One region of the Cronobacter condimenti 1330 genome, then DNA from elsewhere that is predicted to be linked to it. Evidence: predicted binding sites of a transcription regulator. Region 1 holds the regulator's gene; each other region holds the start of a gene.

Region 1 (6,679 bases):
CGCGCGCTTTGGCTTCGGCGTTCAGAAAGGCGGCGAACTGGCCCTGTGAGAGCATCATTGAACGGGTGAAGCGGTCGTAATCAAGCCCGGTGAGCGCGGCAATTCTGTCGAGTTTGTCTTTGATTTTATCGGCGACGATTTTGCCATCTTCGCAGCGCGCCAGCTCCACGCGCGGCGCCTGTAAATTGCCGTCCGGCTGGCCGCGTGCGCGACTCTGGCTCCAGAAGGCGCGCCAGGCGACGCCTTTGACTTCAAATTCCACTTCCGCAAGGCATTCGGCGGTGTCGCGGGTCATGAGATCGTTCTGGCTTTGCGACAGCGCGTTCAGACGCGGCGTGCGGTGGTAGAGCGCAAGGCAGATAGCGTCCAGGAGCGTCGTTTTGCCCGCACCCGTAGGGCCGGTTATCGCAAACAGGCCATTGCTGGCGAACGGCTCGGCGGTAAAGTCGATTTTCCATTCGCCCTTGAGGGAGTTCAGGTTTTTCAGGCGCAAGGTTAAGATTTTCATGCCTCGTCCTCCTCGTGCAGGCTCTCCAGCGTGCGGGCGAAGAGCGTGCGCAGCTGCGCTTTTTCAGGCTCCTCCAGCGTTTCGAGCTCAAGCCGGCGTTCAAATACCTCTTCCACACCAAGCTCGCTGAGCGTCTCTGTGCTGAGCGTGCCGAGCGCGCGCTCGCGCATTTCACGGCTGCGGCGCAGCAGTACCACTTCCACCGGCAGGCTTTCGGTGAGCTGGCTTATCTCGCGGTGCATATCGTGAAGGAACTCGCCGGTGTCGATTTCGATATCGAGCCAGACTTTGGGGGCATCGGGCGCGTCACGCCACTGTTCAAGCTGCGCGGTGATGGACGCAAGGCTGCCTTTTAAGACCGCCAGCGGCTGGCTGACCGGCACCTGTAAGGTTGTCACCTCGCGCAGTTTGCCGTCAGCGAAGTCTACCAGGTAGACGCTTTTCTCTTTACCGGTTTCATCAAAACTCAGCGCGATGGGCGAGCCGCTGTAACGGATATGCTCGCAGCCCGCGACTTTCTGGGCTCGGTGGATGTGTCCCAGCGCGATGTAATCGGCGGGCGGAAAGCAGTCCGCCGGGAAGGCGTCGAGCGTGCCTATATAGATGTCGCGCACCGCGTCACTTTTGGTCACGCCTACCGTGGTAAGATGCCCGGTCGCGATAATCGGCAGGCGGCGGTCGCCGCGAAGCGCGCAGGCCGCGTCATAGCAGGCCTGGTAATGCTGGCTGATGGCCTCCAGCAACTGCTGCTGTTTTTCGCGTCCCGACTGACCGCCCAGGCTTCGCAGTACGTCGCGCGGGCGCAGAAAGGGAATAGGGCAAAGCACCGCGCCCGGCTCGCCGTCCCGGCGGTATAACAAGGTGGCCTGGGTTTCGGGCGTAAGCTGCGCGCTGGCTATCACCTGGGTGTTAAGGCAGGCGAGCAGCTCGCGAGATTCGTTGAGTGTCGCGACGGAATCGTGGTTGCCGCCCAGCACAATCAGCGGGCATTCCGCGCCCTGAAGACGCACCACAAAGCGATTATAGAGCTCGCGCGCGTAGCTTGGCGGCGCGCCGGTATCAAAGATGTCGCCCGCAACGATAATCGCGTCGACCTGATGCGCAATGGCCGTTTCCAGGAGCCAGTCGAGAAAAGCTTCATGCTCGGCGGCGCGGCTTTTGGCATAAAAATTTTGACCAAGATGCCAGTCTGAGGTATGCAGAATACGCATGTGATGCCCTGTGGCGTAAAAGCGAGAAGGGGATTATAAACATCCGGTACGGCGGGTGTCCTGTTTCGTCGCGTCGCGCACGTTTTCTGCGTACGCTGACAGGTCATCTTACGGTCATCTTTTTCATAAATCTGTCATAAATCTGACGCATAATGGCGCCGCATTACATTCTGTTTACTTTATTTAACAGGGCTAATCATGGCGAGACGTATTCTGGTCGTTGAAGATGAAGCACCTATCCGCGAGATGGTGTGTTTTGTGCTGGAACAAAATGGCTTCCAGCCGGTGGAAGCGGAAGATTATGACAGTGCGGTGAATCAACTCAATGAGCCCTGGCCCGATCTGATTTTGCTGGACTGGATGCTGCCCGGCGGATCGGGGATCCAGTTTATTAAACATATCAAACGCGAAGCGCTGACCCGCGAAATCCCGGTTGTCATGTTGACCGCACGGGGTGAGGAAGAAGATCGTGTGCGTGGCCTTGAAACGGGCGCTGATGATTACATTACTAAACCGTTTTCCCCAAAAGAGCTGGTGGCGCGTATTAAAGCTGTCATGCGTCGTATCTCGCCGATGGCTGTAGATGAAGTCATTGAAATGCAGGGCCTAAGCCTTGACCCGTCATCGCACCGCGTGATGACCGGCGAAAATCCTCTCGATATGGGCCCCACCGAATTCAAACTGTTACACTTCTTTATGACGCACCCGGAGCGCGTGTATAGCCGTGAACAGCTGCTCAATCACGTCTGGGGCACCAATGTGTATGTGGAAGATCGCACCGTGGATGTGCATATCCGCCGCCTGCGTAAGGCGCTGGAGCTGAGTGGTCATGACAGAATGGTTCAAACGGTGCGCGGTACGGGTTATCGGTTCTCAACCCGTTTTTAAACCCAAAACAGGAGTGTGACGCGTGCTGGAAAGGCTGTCATGGAAAAGACTGGTGCTGGAGCTGTTGCTTTGTTGTATTCCGGCGCTGGTACTCGGGGCGATATTCGGCTATCTGGCATGGTTTTTACTGGCGGCGGTGACCGGATTGCTTATCTGGCATTTCTGGAATCTGCTGCGGCTTTCCTGGTGGCTTTGGGTGGATCGCAGTATGACGCCGCCGCCAGGTAGCGGAAGCTGGGAGCCACTGCTCTACGGTCTTCACCAGATGCAGTTGCGCAATAAAAAGCGCCGTCGGGAACTTGGTAATTTAATTAAACGCTTTCGCAGCGGCGCGGAATCGCTGCCGGATGCCGTGGTGCTGACCACGGAAGAGGGCGCCATCTTCTGGTGTAACGGCCTTGCGCAACAGTTGCTCGGCCTGCGCTGGCCTGATGACAACGGTCAGAATATCTTAAACCTCCTGCGTTACCCGGAATTCACCCGTTATTTGCGCGGTCAGGAATTTAACCGCCCTCTGCACCTGGTGCTTAATAATGGGCGTCATCTGGAATTTCGCGTCATGCCTTACAGCGAAGAACAATTGCTGATGGTCGCGCGTGACATCACGCAGATGCACCAGCTCGAAGGGGCGCGGCGCAACTTTTTCGCAAACGTCAGCCATGAATTGCGCACGCCATTGACGGTGTTACAGGGCTATCTGGAGATGATGCATGAGCAGACGCTCGAAGGGGCGCTGCGTGAAAAAGCGCTGCATACCATGCGCGAGCAAACCTACCGGATGGAAGGGCTGGTAAAACAGTTACTGACGCTCTCGAAAATCGAGGCGGCGCCCGCGATGCAGCTTAATGAAACCATCGACGTGCCGATGATGCTGCGGGTGGTGGAGCGTGAAGCGCAGACGCTGAGCCAGCAAAAACAGACTTTCACCTTTGACGTCGATCCGGCGCTAAAAGTGCTCGGCAATGAAGAGCAGTTGCGCAGCGCGATTTCAAACCTCGTGTATAACGCCGTGAACCATACGCCTGCGGGTACGCACATCACGGTGCGCTGGGAACATGTGCCGGGCGGCGCGCGTTTTAGCGTGGCGGATACCGGGCCGGGCATCGCCGCGGAGCATATTCCGCGTCTGACTGAGCGCTTCTACCGGGTGGATAAAGCGCGTTCGCGACAGACCGGCGGCAGCGGGCTTGGTCTGGCGATTGTGAAGCATGCGCTGACGCATCACGATGCGCGTCTGGAGATAGAAAGCGAACCGGGCCGGGGCACGACCTTTTCGTTTGTTCTGCCGGAACGGTTAATCGCGCCCACGACCGCCAGAGCGCTTTCTGTGGTTTAAGCTGTAACGTCAACTTTCCAGGGCCAGCCATAAGCTGGCCTTATTTGTTTTTAATAGGGTATTCAGCGCTTTTTCCTCAATTGGTGCTTTTTTGCTCGCGCGAATCGCCGGAGGTTTTTTAAGAAATTAGATTTAATCACTGCCTTTAAACTTAGATCTGGCATAAAGGTCTGGTTTCAGGATCCCGTCTTGCCTTTAAACGTTATAAGCGTTTAAATTGCGCCCCTGCTATTGCCAGACCGACTGTTTTTGCGCGGTAAACCGAAAAACAATTCTTCGCCAGCGTAATCGGGAAGCATATCCCGCTGTCAGGCTCTGAAATGGCCGTGTTTTCGTCAGGTGACTGGCGGTAAAAAATTATTCAATTTCAACACCACATCCACAGGCAGTAAATCTTATGACCCATCAGTTAAAATCGCGCGACATTATCGCACTGGGGTTTATGACCTTTGCGTTATTCGTTGGCGCGGGCAATATCATTTTCCCACCCATGGTTGGTTTGCAGGCCGGTCCACATGTCTGGACGGCGGCGATCGGCTTTCTGATAACCGCCGTTGGTCTGCCTGTGCTTACCGTGGTGGCGCTGGCGAAAGTCGGCGGCGGCGTAGATAGCCTGAGCCACCCAATTGGCCGCGTGGCAGGTATTCTGCTGGCGACCGTCTGCTATCTGGCCGTTGGCCCGCTGTTTGCCACACCGCGTACCGCCACCGTGTCATTCGAAGTCGGTATTGCGCCGCTTACTGGTGACGGCGCGCTGCCGCTGCTCATTTATAGCCTGGTGTATTTCGCGCTGGTCATTCTCGTGTCGCTCTATCCGGGTAAACTGCTGGATACGGTGGGCAATTTCCTGGCGCCGCTGAAAATCGTCGCGCTGGTGGTGCTCTCCGTCGCCGCTATCGTATGGCCGGCGGGCGGTATCAGCGTTGCGACCGAAGCCTACCAGAAAGCAGCGTTTTCCAACGGGTTCGTTAACGGTTATCTGACGATGGATACGCTGGGCGCGATGGTGTTCGGGATTGTTATCGTCAACGCGGCGCGCTCGCGTGGCGTTTCTGACTCCCGTCTGCTGACCCGCTATACCATTTTCGCAGGCCTGATGGCGGGCGTTGGCCTGACGCTGCTGTACCTGGCGCTGTTCCGTCTGGGTTCTGACAGCGCGACGCTTGTGGATCAATCCGTAAACGGCGCGGCCATTCTTCACGCCTACGTTCAGCATACTTTCGGCGGTGCGGGTAGTTTCCTGCTGGCGGCGCTGATTTTCCTGGCGTGTATGGTCACGGCGGTAGGCCTGACCTGCGCCTGCGCTGAGTTTTTCGCGCAGTATTTGCCGCTCTCTTACCGTTCGCTGGTGTTCGTCCTGGGCCTGTTCTCAATGGTGGTGTCCAACCTGGGCCTGAGCCAGCTGATTCAGTTCTCCATTCCGGTGCTGACGGCCATCTATCCGCCGTGTATCGCACTCGTTGTTCTGAGCTTTACGCGCGGCTGGTGGCATAATGCGAGCCGTGTTATCGCCCCGGCGATGGCGGTCAGTCTGCTGTTCGGTTTGATTGATGGGGTGAAAGCCTCAGCGATAAGCGGTATCCTTCCGGCCTGGACTCAGAAGCTGCCGATGGCGGATCAGGGGCTGGCATGGCTGCTGCCTACCGTTGTGATTGCGCTGGCGGCGGCCGTCTGGGATCGTACGGCCGGACGGAGCGTGACTTCCACCGCTCACTGATCGTCGGTTGATTGTTGAACCACGGGGCCTTGCTCCGTGGTTTTTTATTGTATGACGTGGTACTGAAAAGATGGAAAACGAGAACAAGCTCAAGCGCGGATTAAGTACAAGGCACATCCGCTTTATGGCGCTGGGTTCAGCGATTGGCACCGGCCTGTTTTACGGCTCGGCGGACGCCATCAAAATGGCGGGTCCGAGCGTACTGCTGGCCTACATTATCGGCGGCGTGGCGGCGTATATCATTATGCGCGCGCTCGGCGAAATGTCCGTGCACAACCCGGCGGCGAGCTCTTTCTCTCGCTATGCGCAGGACAACCTCGGCCCGCTCGCAGGCTATATCACCGGCTGGACTTACTGCTTTGAAATTCTGATTGTCGCCATTGCCGACGTCACTGCCTTCGGCATCTATATGGGCGTCTGGTTCCCGACGGTGCCGCACTGGGTCTGGGTGCTAAGCGTGGTGCTCATTATCTGCGCCATCAACCTGATGAGCGTGAAAGTCTTCGGCGAGCTGGAGTTCTGGTTCTCGTTCTTTAAAGTCGCCACGATTATCATCATGATCGCCGCCGGTATCGGCATCATTATCTGGGGCATCGGCAATGGTGGCCAGCCGACCGGCATCCATAACCTCTGGAGCAACGGCGGCTTCTTCGCTAACGGCTGGATTGGCACCGTGATGGCGCTGCAGATGGTGATGTTCGCCTATGGTGGCATTGAGATTATCGGCATCACCGCCGGTGAAGCCAAAGACCCGGCTAAATCCATTCCGCGTGCGATAAACTCCGTACCGCTGCGTATCCTGGTGTTTTATGTCGGCACGCTGTTTGTGATCATGTCCATCTATCCGTGGAATGAAGTGGGCACCAACGGCAGCCCGTTCGTGCTGACCTTCCAGCACATGGGAATTACCGTCGCGGCGGGCATTCTGAACTTCGTTGTGCTGACGGCGTCTTTATCGGCGATCAACAGCGACGTGTTCGGCGTGGGCCGTATGCTACACGGCATGGCAGAGCAGGGTA
Region 2 (6,679 bases), 310 kb from region 1:
CACCCGCCGAAAGAGCTGATGCTCTATCCCAACGTGCAGGCAACGCGTGAGGCGGTGGAAGCCATTGCGGAGGCGGACCTTATTCTGATTGGTCCCGGCAGTTTCTACACAAGCCTGGTACCGTTGCTGCTGCTGGACGACCTGGCGCAGGCGCTGCGCCGCACTCCCGCCCCGATGGTGTATATCGGCAATCTTGGCCGCGAGCTAAGCCCAGCCGCCGCCGCGCTGCGTCTGGAAGAGAAACTGGCGTTAATGGAAACCTACGTCGGTAAACGGGTGGTGGACGCGGTAGTGGTTGGCCCGAAGGTGGACGTCAGCGGCGCGCAGGACAGAATTATCATTCAGGAACCGCTGGAAGCGAGTGATATCCCTTACCGCCATGACCGCCATCTGTTGCGCATCGCCCTCGAAAAAGCGATTCAGGCGCTGGGGTAACCGGCGAGAGCTGGAACATCTGGAGCATAACGTCAACGGCGGGTTACGCAGCGCTGCGGTGGGGAATGACGTCGTTGTAGGGTGGGTAAGCAAAGCGCCCCCACCCCATCTAAACACCGACACCTTTAAAAAACCGTCCTGCCTGAAGCCCCATCGCCTCTTAAGCCACAAACCGCGACCGCGCGCCACGCCCCCTTTTCAGCAAAGGGTGGGAAGAGCCTACGACGCGGCGATAAACAGTTCGCGAAGCTGATGCAGTTTGTCACGCACCTGGGCTGCCTCTTCAAACTCGAGATTCTGGGCATGTTGCACCATTTGCGCTTCGAGCTGGTGAATCTTCTGTTGCAACGCTTTTGGCGTGAGCGCCAGTTCAGCAGCTTCAGCATCCACCACACTGCGGCCTTTGCCACGGCCTTTCGGCTTGGTTTTTGCGATATTCTCGCCAAGCGCCAGAATATCGACCACTTTCTTGTTCAGCCCCTGCGGCACGATACCGTGCTCTTCGTTGTAAATCTGCTGCTTCTCACGGCGGCGCTCGGTTTCGCCAATTGCCTTCGCCATCGATGGCGTAATTTTATCGCCATACAGAATGGCTTTGCCGTTCACGTTACGCGCCGCACGCCCGATAGTCTGAATGAGCGAGCGCTCGGAACGCAGGAACCCCTCTTTGTCGGCATCCAGAATCGCCACCAGCGAGACTTCCGGCATATCCAGTCCTTCTCGCAACAGGTTAATGCCCACCAGCACGTCAAACTCGCCAAGACGAAGGTCGCGGATAATTTCCATGCGCTCGACGGTATCAATATCAGAGTGCAGGTAGCGCACCTTCTCGCCATGCTCTTCGAGATATTCGGTTAAATCTTCCGCCATACGTTTGGTGAGGGTCGTTACCAGCACACGTTCGTTGATGGCGACACGCTTGCGGATTTCTGAAAGCAGATCGTCCACCTGCGTTGCTACCGGGCGTACTTCGATAATCGGGTCGAGCAGGCCCGTCGGACGCACCACCTGATCGATAATGTCACCGCCCGATTTCTCAAGCTCATAGTTGCCCGGCGTCGCCGACACATACACGGTCTGCGGCGCCAGCGCTTCGAATTCTTCAAATTTCAGCGGGCGGTTATCCAGCGCTGATGGCAAACGGAAGCCATATTCCACCAGCGTCTCTTTACGCGCGCGGTCGCCACGGAACATCCCGCCAATCTGCGGAATAGTAACGTGGGATTCGTCCACCACCAGCAGGCCATCCGCCGGCAGGTAGTCAAAGAGGGTTGGCGGCGCCTCGCCCGGCCCACGGCCCGAGAGATAGCGCGAGTAGTTTTCAATGCCCGAGCAATAACCCAGCTCGTTCATCATTTCGAGGTCAAACTGCGTACGCTGGGTCAGGCGTTGCTCTTCCAGCAGCTTATTGTTTTCAAGCAGCACCTTGCGGCGCTCCGCCAGCTCAACTTTGATCTCTTCCATCGCCTGCACAATACGCTCGCGCGGGGTGACGTAGTGCGTTTTCGGGTAGACCGTAAAGCGCTGGATAATAGAGTCGACGGTGCCAGTCAGTGGGTCAAACAACGATAACCGCTCCACCTCTTCATCAAACAGTTCGACGCGCAGCGCCAGATCGTCCGATTCCGCCGGGAAAATGTCGATGACCTCGCCGCGTACGCGGAAAGTGCCGCGCTGGAACGCCTGATCGTTGCGGGTATATTGCAGCTCCGTCAGCCGCCGCAGAATGGCGCGCTGATCGATGATCATCCCTTTGGTGAGATGCAGCATCATCTTCAGGTAGAGATCCGGGTCGCCCAGACCGTAGATAGCAGAAACCGACGCCACCACGACCACATCGCGCCGCTCCAGCAGCGCTTTGGTTGCCGACAGACGCATCTGTTCGATGTGCTCGTTTACCGACGCGTCCTTCTCGATAAACGTGTCAGAGCTCGGCACATAGGCTTCCGGCTGGTAGTAATCGTAGTAAGAGACGAAATACTCGACGGCGTTTTCAGGAAAGAACTCTTTCATTTCGCCGTAGAGCTGCGCCGCCAGCGTTTTATTGGGCGCCAGCACCATTGTCGGGCGCTGCAAATCGGCGATAACGTTCGCCATGGTGAAGGTTTTCCCTGAGCCCGTCACCCCCAGCAGCGTCTGGTGCGCCAGTCCGTCCTCCAGCCCTTCCTTGATGCGACGAATCGCCTCAGGCTGATCGCCAGAAGGTTTGAAAGCGGAATTGAGTTTGAACGGTTTGCTCATGAAGAAACACCTGATGAAGATTTGCGCGGAACAGAGCGTTAATTGTACTCACCGCAGCGATTTTTGCCAGCGCTAAATACTGGATATAAAATCAGTGGCAGGTTAGCAGATTTTGTCCCTACAGCATTTTTACCATTCGGTATGAAGGAAATTTGCCCCTTCGCCGGATAAAACACTATCGGGGGGCGGTTATCCCCAAAATTTTTTGTCCTTTAACATTTGTCAAGCGAAGCTGTGATACTTTTGTTGCAGCAGATGACACTTTTCCTTCACCGCTTGCTTTTAATTAACCTTCTAATTTAAAACAGCTTTCTATAAAAGATGGCTTTCGCGCCAGATCGGGTGCAAGCCGCATCCGCTCTCGCTTACGGCGCGTTTTCTAACTCTAATACACAAGGTTATCCACAGGAATAGTGGATAACTGCTCCCAGCCCTGAAAGCGCGCCGCGTGGCGAAATCACCCGGACTGCCCGCGTTTGGCTCAGAAAAAATTTTTCCCGCCTGGTTTGCGGCATTTTACGCCTGGCCTCGCGCGGATCCTGGCGCGATCCCTTTCACAAATTTTGCATTGCTTTTGCATAGCGCTGCACCAAAACCACGCCATGCTCAGCACTCAAAATGTGCACCCCGCACGGCTTTCTCCAGGATAACGCACTGGCCCTGCGTGTTTCCTTTAGGTTTAGTCTCAATTCCTGACGGGATCAAAGGCGTTTTCACTGGCTGGCAAGAGAATTGCAGTACCCCTGTTACCGGAACTACACCCTCTTCCCGTCTTTGCCGGGAAGCGACGCAGGAGGCGCGGGCAGGCCGGGACGTTACAGCGCGCAGCCGCGCCACCCACGGCGCGCCGACGCCGTTTTCCGTTTACCTGTCTGAAGGAGAAGCGCCATGTTAAGTCTGCACGCGGTTAACCACTTTTACGGCACGCAGCATAGTCTGTGGGACGTGAACCTCGATTTACTGCCCGGAGAGTGCACCTGCGTTATTGGCGCGCCAGGCATGGGAAAAACCACGCTGCTGAACTGTGTCGCCGGGTTTCTGCCTGTCAGGAGTGGCAGCATTCTCTGGCGTGAAAGCGGGCGGGCGCCGCAGGAGTTGATTAACGTCGGTGCCGGCGCGCGCGCCGCGCTCGGTATCAGCTACGTACCGCAGGAGCGACGCTATTTTTCGCAACTGACAGTGGAAGAAAACCTGCATATTGCCCTGCGCGCACAACCCCAAGCCGTCGCCACGCTGCCGGAACCCGTCTTTGAACTCTTCCCGGCGCTGTATGACCGCCGTCACGCGCAGGCGTCGCTGCTGGAGCCTGAGGTCGCGCACCAGCTCACCCTCGCGCAGGCGCTGGTGACGCGCCCGCGGCTGCTGATTCTCGATGAGCCGACGCGCGGCCTCGGGCAGCGGTTTATTCCGCGCCTGGGGGACATTCTGGTGCGGCTTAACCGTGAATGGGGGATGAGCCTGTTGCTGGTGGAACGGCATCTGTCGTTCATACGTCGGGTGGCGGATCGCTTCTGCCTGTTGCATCGCGGGCGGACGGTAGCCCGCGGGAGCGTCGCGCAGTTAACCGATGCGCGCCTGACGCACTGGGTAACGCCTTAACCCCTGAGCTTACTGAGATCGATCCACTGCGCGGCGTCCGTCACGTCCGGTTCAGTCCCGAGCCACGGAATTTCACCAAGCATCGGGGCCGGCAGCAGACGTGAGAGCGTCGCGAGATACTCCGCGTGACGACGGCCCGGCGGTTGTACATCGTTGGCGACCCAGCCTGCAAGACGTAGTCCGGCGGCCTGCACGGCCTGGGCGGTCAGGAGGGCGTGGTTAATACAACCCAGCTTGACGCCCACCACCAGAATCACCGGCAGTTGCTCCTGCTGCGCCCAGTCGGCAAACGTGGCATGGTCAGTGAGCGGTGTAAACCAGCCGCCCGCGCCTTCGACCAGCACCCAGTCGGCCTGCTGTTCAAGCTTGCGCAGGCCCGCCGACATCACGGCAAACTCAATGGGGCGTCCCTCTTCACGGCTTGCGATATGCGGTGAGGTCGGCTCTTCAAACGTCAGCGGATTAACCTCGTCGTAACGCAGCCCCACACTGCTGTGGCGCAAAAGCGAGAGCGCGTCGCTGTTACGCAGCCCCTCAGGCGTTATCTCACTGCCAGAGGCCACTGGTTTATAGCCTGCCGTGCGCCAGCCTGCGGCTTTTGCCGCCGTAAGCAGTGCGCAGCTCGCGATCGTTTTGCCCACCTCAGTATCGGTTCCGGTAATAAACCAGCGTTCAGTCACGTTCAATCACTCCAGAAATCAGTTGGTAAGTCAGCGGGAAGCGCTCGCCCTGTCGCGGCCAGGCGTCATGAAGCGCGCGCAGTTCACGCCGCGTCAATGTGCGGCTCGCTCGCCCTGCGTGCAGATGCGTCGCGCCGATCCCCTTGAGCGACTGCATCGCGCTAAGCGCGTCGCCAAAGAGCAGCGTCACCGGGTGCTGGCGCAGCGTCAGGCGTGCGGCGGGCGCGGCGGCATGAATATCTTCAGGGCGCGAGAAGCCATTCGCGTGTGCACGATGATCGACGGCCGCCCATGCCTGATGCAGTTCGCAAAGCGAGCCGTGTGCAAGGGTTGTAAATGCGACACGCCCACCGGGGCGTGTCACGCGCAGCATGTGCTCCAGCGCCCCGGAAAGGCTCTGACACCACTGCACCGCCAGATTGCTCCACACCAGATCAAAGCTTCCCTCCGTAAACGGCAGCGCCTCGATATCGCCCTGCACATAACGGTGCGCGGCGCTCCGTTCGCGCGCCTGCGAAAGCATGGCGGGGCTTAAATCAAACGCCGTCACGTCACAGCCGCGTGCACGCCAGTCGAGGCTGCCTGCGCCGGTGCCACATCCGGCATCCAGCACCGTCGCCACCCCCTGCGCGCCACAGTGTTCAGTCAGCAACTGCGCACTCTGGCGCTGAAGATCCGCGAAATCGTCATAGCGCGGTGCCGCACGCCCAAACGCGGCTGCTACGGCGCGTTTATTAACGGCAACCGTCATACAGCGCCTCCAGCAACGCGTCGATATCGTCATCCTGATGCGCGGCGCTTATCGTCAGACGCAGGCGCGCGGTGCCTGGCGGGACGGTGGGTGGACGAATCGCCGTGACCCACAGGCCACGCTCGCGCAATGTCTGTGCCAGCGCCAGCGCGGCGGCGTTTTCCCCGACGATTAAGGGCTGAATAGCGGTTTGCGAATCGGCAAGCGCCAGCGGCAATCGCGCCGCCCCTGCGCGAAAACGCGCAATGTTACGTTCAAGACGCGCGCGCAACTCATCGCCTTCACGAATCACCGTTAAGGCGGCCTTCAGCGCCTGCGCCTGCGCGGCCGGCATCGCGGTGCTGTAGATAAGATGGCGCGCGGTCTGGAGTAAATACTTCGCCATCGGTTCGCTGCACAACAGCGCCGCACCGCTCAGGCCAAAGGCTTTACCAAATGTCACCAGCAAAAGGTCTGGCTTTATGCCTGCGACATCGCAACTGCCCCGCCCTTCGCGCCCCAGCACGCCGATGCCGTGGGCGTCGTCCACCATCAGCAGCGTGTTGTCGTTTCGCGTCAGCGGCGCGAGCGCGGCAAGCGGCGCGCAATCGCCATCCATGCTAAAAACACCTTCGGTAAAGGCGAGTGTCAAACCATCGCACGGTTTATCGAGAAGGGCCGCGAGTGCGGCGGGCGAGTTATGCGCGAAGCGACGCAGGGTCGCGGGGCTGTGGCTTGCCGCCTCCAGCAGCGAGGCATGGCTTAACCGGTCGGCAAGAATGCGATCGGGCGCCTGCATCAGCGCCGCGACCACCGCCTGGTTGGCGGCAAAACCGGAGATAAACAGCAGCGCGCGGTCAAACCCCAGCCAGCGGGCCAGGTCTTCTTCCAGCGTCTGGTGTGCCCTGCTGTAGCCACTGACGTGACCGGACGCCCCGCTCCCCACGCCCCAGGTTCGCGCGCCCTGCTGCCAGGCCTCGATTAACTGTGGATG
Region 3 (6,679 bases), 1.3 Mb from region 1:
TTCTTCCAGCAGCCCTTTGCGAAACGGCGGGTCGACAAACACGATGTCGTGTGGTTCGCCGTTCTGGTTCAGGTAGTTGAGTGTGTTAGTGTTTACTACCTTTGCAGCGCTGGATTTGAGCGTAGCAAGGTTTTTCTGAAGCTGCTGCGCGACGCCGCGTTCCATCTCCAGTAACGTCGCGCCAGCGGCGTAGCGGGAGAGCGCCTCCAGGCCCAGCGCGCCGCTACCGGCAAAGCAATCCAGGCAACGTGCGCCGACCATATAAGGTGCCAGCCAGTTAAATAGGGTTTCGCGCACACGGTCGGTGGTGGGGCGCAGGCCGGGGCTGTCGGGCACCGGCAGCTTTCTGCCGCGCCACTGTCCGCCAATAATGCGGATCTGGCCGCTACCCGAGGAGGTTGGTTTCTTCATTATGCTCACACGCTTTTCAGTCTGGGCTGCTATTCTAGCGGCGCAAACGGGCGGGCGAAACCTCCGTGCGGCGGTATGCCGCCCCGGCGGGAAAGTGGTAGACTAACTTATTCATTCGCAATTTTTTTCAGTACCCTGAGCCAGACGACGGGACTGCGCCATGTATTAACCGCGAGGAGTGCATTCGCCAATGGCAAAAGAGAAGAAACGTGGCTTTTTTTCCTGGCTCGGTTTTGGCCAGAAAGAGCAGGCAGAAACTGAAGCCGAACAACAAAAAGTAACAGAACAACCCGCGGCGACAGAAGAACGCGTTGAGCCTGACTCGCAGACGCAGGCGGCGCAGCCACAGGCTGAAGAGACGACGCCCTCGCAAGAGGACTCTGAAAAGTTTGCCGACGACGTCGTGGCGGTGAGCGAAAGCATCGTTCATGAAGAAGAGGAAAAGGCGCAGCAGGCGACCATCGTTGAAACGCCCGCTCCTGCAATGCCGGAACGGCAGGAACTGCCGGACGCGGTAAAACCGCCTGTTGCTGAAGCCGAAGAATGGCTGCCGGAAGAGGACGCGTCCCGCACGCCGGTCTCTCTTACGCCTGACGTGGCGGTTGACGCACGCCCGGAAGCGCTGCCACATGAAACGATCGTCGAAGAAGACGTTATCGAGGCCGTTGCGGCGGAAGAGGTGGTCGTTCAGGAAGAAAACTCCGTCGAAGAAGCGCCGGTTATTGAAGATGAACCGGTTATTGAAGATGACATTGCGCAAGACGAGACGCTCAGCGAAGACGAACTGACGGCGCAGGCGCTGGCGGCCGATCCGGAAGCGGCGCTGGAAGCTGAGCCGGACGTCGTTCAAGATGACGCCCCGGTGGTAGAGCAGGAAAAGCCGACCAAAGAAGGTTTCTTCGCGCGCCTTAAACGCAGCCTACTGAAAACTAAAGAAAATCTCGGTTCCGGATTTATCAGTCTGTTCCGCGGCAAAAAAATCGACGAGGATCTCTTCGAGGAGCTGGAAGAACAGCTGCTGATTGCCGATGTGGGCGTGGACACCACGCGTAAGATTATCGCGAACCTGACTGAAGGCGCGAGCCGCAAGCAGTTGCGTGACGCGGAAGCGCTCTACGGCCTGTTGAAAGAAGAGATGGGCGAGATCCTCGCGAAAGTGGACGAGCCGCTCAACGTGGAAGGCAAAACGCCTTTCGTTATTCTGATGGTCGGCGTGAACGGTGTGGGTAAAACCACCACTATCGGTAAGCTGGCGCGTCAGTTCGAGCAGCAGGGCAAATCCGTCATGCTGGCGGCAGGCGATACCTTCCGCGCGGCGGCGGTGGAGCAGCTCCAGGTGTGGGGCCAGCGCAATAACATTCCGGTTATCGCGCAGCATACCGGCGCGGATTCCGCCTCTGTGATTTTTGACGCCATCCAGGCGGCGAAAGCGCGTGGCGTGGACGTGCTGATTGCCGATACCGCAGGGCGCTTGCAGAATAAATCGCATCTGATGGAAGAGCTGAAAAAAATCGTCCGTGTGATGAAAAAGCTTGATGAGAACGCGCCGCATGAAGTGATGCTGACCATCGACGCCAGCACCGGCCAGAACGCCGTAAGCCAGGCGAAGCTGTTCCACGAGGCGGTAGGGCTCACCGGGATCACGCTCACCAAGCTTGACGGCACCGCCAAAGGCGGGGTGATTTTCTCGGTAGCCGATCAGTTTGGCATTCCGATTCGCTACATTGGTGTCGGCGAACGTATTGAAGATTTGCGTCCGTTTAACGCGGGCGACTTTATTGAGGCACTTTTTGCCCGAGAGGATTAACCATGATTCGCTTTGAACATGTCAGCAAAGCCTATCTCGGTGGGAGACAAGCGCTGCAGGGGGTGACGTTCCACCTGCGGCCTGGCGAGATGTCATTTCTTACCGGCCACTCCGGCGCCGGTAAGAGTACGCTGCTGAAGCTGATTTGCGGTATCGAACGGCCGAGCGCCGGGAAAATCTGGTTTGGTGGTCATGATATAAGCCGACTGAAAAACCGCGAAGTGCCGTTTCTGCGTCGTCAGATCGGCATGATTTTCCAGGATCACCATCTGCTGATGGACAGAACCGTTTACGATAATGTGGCGATCCCGCTTATCATCGCGGGCGCCAGCGGCGAAGACATTCGCCGTCGCGTATCGGCGGCGCTGGATAAAGTCGGTCTGCTGGACAAAGCGAAAAACTTCCCGATTCAGCTCTCCGGCGGTGAACAGCAGCGCGTGGGCATTGCCCGTGCGGTGGTCAATAAACCTGCTGTGTTGCTGGCGGATGAACCGACGGGCAACCTGGATGACGCCCTCTCGGAAGGCATTCTGCGTCTCTTCGAAGAATTTAACCGCGTCGGGGTGACGGTCTTGATGGCGACGCACGACACTGGGCTTATCTCACGGCGCAGTTACCCGGTGCTCACCCTGAGCGAAGGGCATTTGCATGGAGGCCGTGTCAGTGAATAAACGTGATGCGCTGAATGAAATTCGGCGCTTTAGCAACAAGCTGGATAATTTCCGTAAACAGCGTTCCTCCGGTGAAACAGGACGGCCTGTGCAGAAGCGAAACAAAGGGTCTAACGTCAAAGGCAAATCGCGCCAGGGCGGCATCAACGAACAGGTGCGCTACGCCTGGCAGGGTGCGCTTGCCGATCTAAAAAGCAAACCGCTTGCCACGTTTTTAACCATCATGGTGATTGCTATCTCGCTAACGCTGCCAAGCGTCTGCTACATGGTTTACAAAAACGTCAGCGAGGCGGCGACGCAGTACTATCCGTCGCCGCAGATTACGGTCTATCTCGATAAAACGCTGGATGATAACGCCGCGCAGCAGGTGGTCGGGCAGTTGCAGGCCGAACCGGGTGTGGCGAAAGTGAATTATCTGTCGCGCGACGAGGCGCTGGGCGAGTTTCGCAACTGGTCAGGCTTTGGCGGCGCGCTGGATATGCTCGAAGAAAACCCGTTACCTGCGGTGGTGGTGGTCGAGCCGAAGCTCGATTTCCAGAGCAGCGAGGCGCTGACCACGCTGCGTGACCGTGTGGCGCGTCTCCAGGGCGTGGATGAAGTGCGCATGGATGACAGCTGGTTCGCGCGGCTTTCGGCGCTCACCGGGCTGGTAGGCCGTGTGGCGGCCATGATTGGCGTGTTGATGGTTGCGGCAGTGTTCCTGGTTATCGGCAACAGCGTGCGTCTGAGCATCTTCGCTCGCCGTGACACGATTAACGTGCAAAAACTCATTGGCGCGACGGATGGTTTCATTCTGCGCCCGTTCCTGTACGGCGGCGCGCTGCTCGGTTTTACCGGCGCATTTCTTTCACTGATTCTGTCAGAAATTTTGGTGATGCGCTTATCCGCAGCCGTCACGGACGTGGCGAAGGTGTTCGGAACCACGTTTGAAATCAGCGGGTTATCCTTCGATGAGTGTCTGTTGTTGTTGCTGGTTTGCTCGATGATCGGCTGGGCTGCTGCCTGGCTTGCGACCGTGCAACATTTACGTCACTTTACTCCTGAATAAAAAATATTTGTTATAATCATCCCCTGCTACGAGTTCCCGTCAGCAGGGGATGCGTGCCGATGATTTCCGCTTCTCCTGCCCACGCTTTTTCATAGCAATGTCACATTTTGTGCGTAATTTATTCACAAGCCTACAGGGAACTTGTGGATAAAATCACGGTCTGATAAAAGAGTGGCTGATATTCTCGTTGCTCAAACATACTGGCCCGTTTGTTGCCTGATGGGGACGAACGCCAGTCCGATGTCGATTGAGAGGATTTGAATGACCAAAGAAATGCAAACTTTAGCTTTAGCCCCGGTCGGTAACCTGGAGTCGTATATCCGGGCGGCCAACGCCTGGCCGATGTTATCGGCAGACGAAGAGCGGGCACTGGCTGAAAAGCTGCATTACCAGGGCGATCTGGAAGCAGCGAAAAAGCTGATCCTGTCTCACCTGCGTTTTGTTGTTCATATCGCTCGTAATTATGCGGGCTATGGCCTGCCGCAGGCGGACCTGATTCAGGAAGGCAATATCGGCCTGATGAAAGCGGTGCGTCGCTTTAACCCGGAAGTGGGCGTGCGTCTGGTTTCCTTCGCCGTTCACTGGATCAAAGCGGAAATTCACGAATATGTGCTGCGTAACTGGCGCATCGTGAAAGTCGCGACCACGAAAGCGCAGCGTAAGCTGTTCTTTAACCTGCGTAAAACCAAGCAGCGTCTGGGCTGGTTTAATCAGGACGAAGTCGAAATGGTCGCTCGCGAGCTGGGTGTTTCCAGCAAAGACGTGCGCGAGATGGAGTCGCGTATGGCCGCGCAGGACATGACTTTCGATATGTCTTCTGACGATGACGCAGGCGACAGCCAGCCGATGGCGCCAGTGCTGTACCTTCAGGATAAGTCTTCTAACTTTGCCGATGGCATTGAAGATGATAACTGGGAAGAGCACGCTGCCGACAAACTGACCGATGCCATGCAGGGTCTCGACGAGCGCAGCCAGCAGATCATTCGCGCGCGCTGGCTGGATGAAGACAACAAAAGCACGTTGCAGGAACTGGCCGATCGCTACGGCGTTTCCGCTGAGCGCGTGCGTCAGCTTGAAAAAAACGCGATGAAAAAACTGCGTGCCGCGATAGAAGCGTAAGCCACGTCAGTCTGAAAACACCCCGCCCTCAGCGGGGTGTTTTGCTTTATGCGCGGCGCAAAAGCGTCGGGTATACCGCCTCGATACACGCCAGCAGCGCTTTGAACGCGCCCTCCATTTTTTCTTCCGCCACGCAGGCGAACCCCATCAACAAGCCGCGACGCCGGTTTTCCGTCAGGTAATACCGCGACAGCGGGCGCACCAGAATGTCGCGCTCATTGGCAAGCCGGGCGATAGCGACATCGTCAGCGTCATCCGGCAGGTTCAGCACCAGGTGCAGCCCCGCGTTATCACTAAAATCCGACAGCGCCTGCGGGCCGAGATAACGCGTGATAAGGGTCGTGAGAAACGCCCGACGACGACCGTACAGCAACCGCATGCGCCGGATATGCGCGCTGTAATGTCCGGCTTCGATAAACTCCGCCAGCGCCGCCTGGATAATCGAATGACCGCCGCGATAAAGCTCGGCGTGCGCGGTTTTCATCGCCTGCGCGAGCGCCTGCGGCAACACCACATAACCGATACGCAGACCCGGATAGAGCGTCTTGCTGAAGGTGCCGATGTAGATCACTGGCGGGTCAGCCATCAGCCCTTGTAGCGCCGGAATGGGCTGACCGGAAAAACGAAACTCGCTGTCGTAATCGTCCTCCACAATCCAGCTGCCGGTCTGGCGCGCCAGCGTTAACAGGCGCTGGCGACGCTCCAGGCTCATCACTGCGCCGAGCGGATACTGGTGCGATGGCGTAACGAAAATTAGCCGCGGTGGCGTCTCCTGGCGCGTCGGCGGCACCATGCCTGCTTTATCGACCTGCACCGGCACGATAGAGACGTCGTTCATTTGCAGCACATGGCGGATGCCCCAGTATGACGGCTCCTCCACCCATGCGACATCACCCCGGTCGCACAACATGCGCGCGACCAGATCGATGGCCTGATGAATGCCTTCGGTGATCAACACCTGATCCGCGGTGCAGTGAACCGATCGCGACACCCGCAAATAATCCACCAGTGCGCGTTGTAGCTCGGGCGTGCCGCCCTGACAGCTATACGTGAGGCGCTGCGGCGTCGGACGACGGCTAAGCCGCGCCTGAATCTTACTGAATAACTGGTGCGGAAAGGCGTGAACATCCGGCACGCCGGGAATAAATGCGCCCCATTGTTTCGGGCTGGCGCTGACCTGGCCGAGCAGCGTTGTTCCCCGCGATGAGAAGCGCGCAGACGAGACGCGATCGTGCTCCCCCTGAGCCACCGGCGGCGCAGATAACAGGCTGTCTGGCAGCATTCCGGCGACAAATGTTCCGCTACCGGCGCGCGATGTCACATATCCTTCTGCCAGTAATTGTTCATAAACTGTTAATACAGTGTTACGTGAAAGGCCGAGTTGCTGAGCAAGATCCCGCGAGGCGGGCAGGCGGCTTTGCGCAGGCAGGCTGCCGTCGAGAATGGTCAGGCGCAGCGCGTTATAAAGCCGCTTATGCAGACGCTCGTCACGCTGTTCACCAAGACGAAGCAATAAGAGATCAGACACTAAAGAATGCAATTGGATCCCTCATTTATTCGAAACTGGTACTCGATTATAGGGCCATAGCCTGGGTAAATAAACGTCACTGTTTCAGGTTTGTT

What was found. Region 1 encodes PhoB, which activates phosphate uptake and scavenging genes when phosphate is short. Its sites were predicted from a motif close to CTGTCATAAAACTGNCNNAT; they were not measured.
Region 2: uvrB (excinuclease ABC subunit UvrB) is a predicted target of PhoB. The motif match lies at 2,909-2,928, and genes of this name have one in related genera.
Region 3: rpoH (RNA polymerase sigma factor RpoH) is a predicted target of PhoB. The motif match lies at 4,024-4,043, and genes of this name have one in related genera.

The regions. Positions count from the first base shown of each region.
Region 1 is NZ_CP012264.1:1,069,160-1,075,838, forward strand. Features, by position in the region: gene sbcC (exonuclease subunit SbcC) at 1-508, opposite strand, end outside; gene sbcD (exonuclease subunit SbcD) at 505-1,719, opposite strand; gene phoB (phosphate response regulator transcription factor PhoB) at 1,918-2,607, shown strand; gene phoR (phosphate regulon sensor histidine kinase PhoR) at 2,630-3,943, shown strand; gene brnQ (branched-chain amino acid transporter carrier protein BrnQ) at 4,341-5,660, shown strand; gene proY (proline-specific permease ProY) at 5,731-6,679, shown strand, end outside.
Region 2 is NZ_CP012264.1:1,380,927-1,387,605, reverse strand. Features, by position in the region: gene yvcK (uridine diphosphate-N-acetylglucosamine-binding protein YvcK) at 1-435, shown strand, start outside; gene uvrB (excinuclease ABC subunit UvrB) at 655-2,676, opposite strand; gene AFK62_RS06360 (ABC transporter ATP-binding protein) at 3,565-4,275, shown strand; gene bioD (dethiobiotin synthase) at 4,272-4,955, opposite strand; gene bioC (malonyl-ACP O-methyltransferase BioC) at 4,948-5,706, opposite strand; gene bioF (8-amino-7-oxononanoate synthase) at 5,690-6,679, opposite strand, start outside.
Region 3 is NZ_CP012264.1:4,097,816-4,104,494, reverse strand. Features, by position in the region: gene rsmD (16S rRNA (guanine(966)-N(2))-methyltransferase) at 1-411, opposite strand, end outside; gene ftsY (signal recognition particle-docking protein FtsY) at 602-2,218, shown strand; gene ftsE (cell division ATP-binding protein FtsE) at 2,221-2,889, shown strand; gene ftsX (permease-like cell division protein FtsX) at 2,882-3,937, shown strand; gene rpoH (RNA polymerase sigma factor RpoH) at 4,199-5,056, shown strand; gene pdxR (MocR-like pyridoxine biosynthesis transcription factor PdxR) at 5,103-6,596, opposite strand.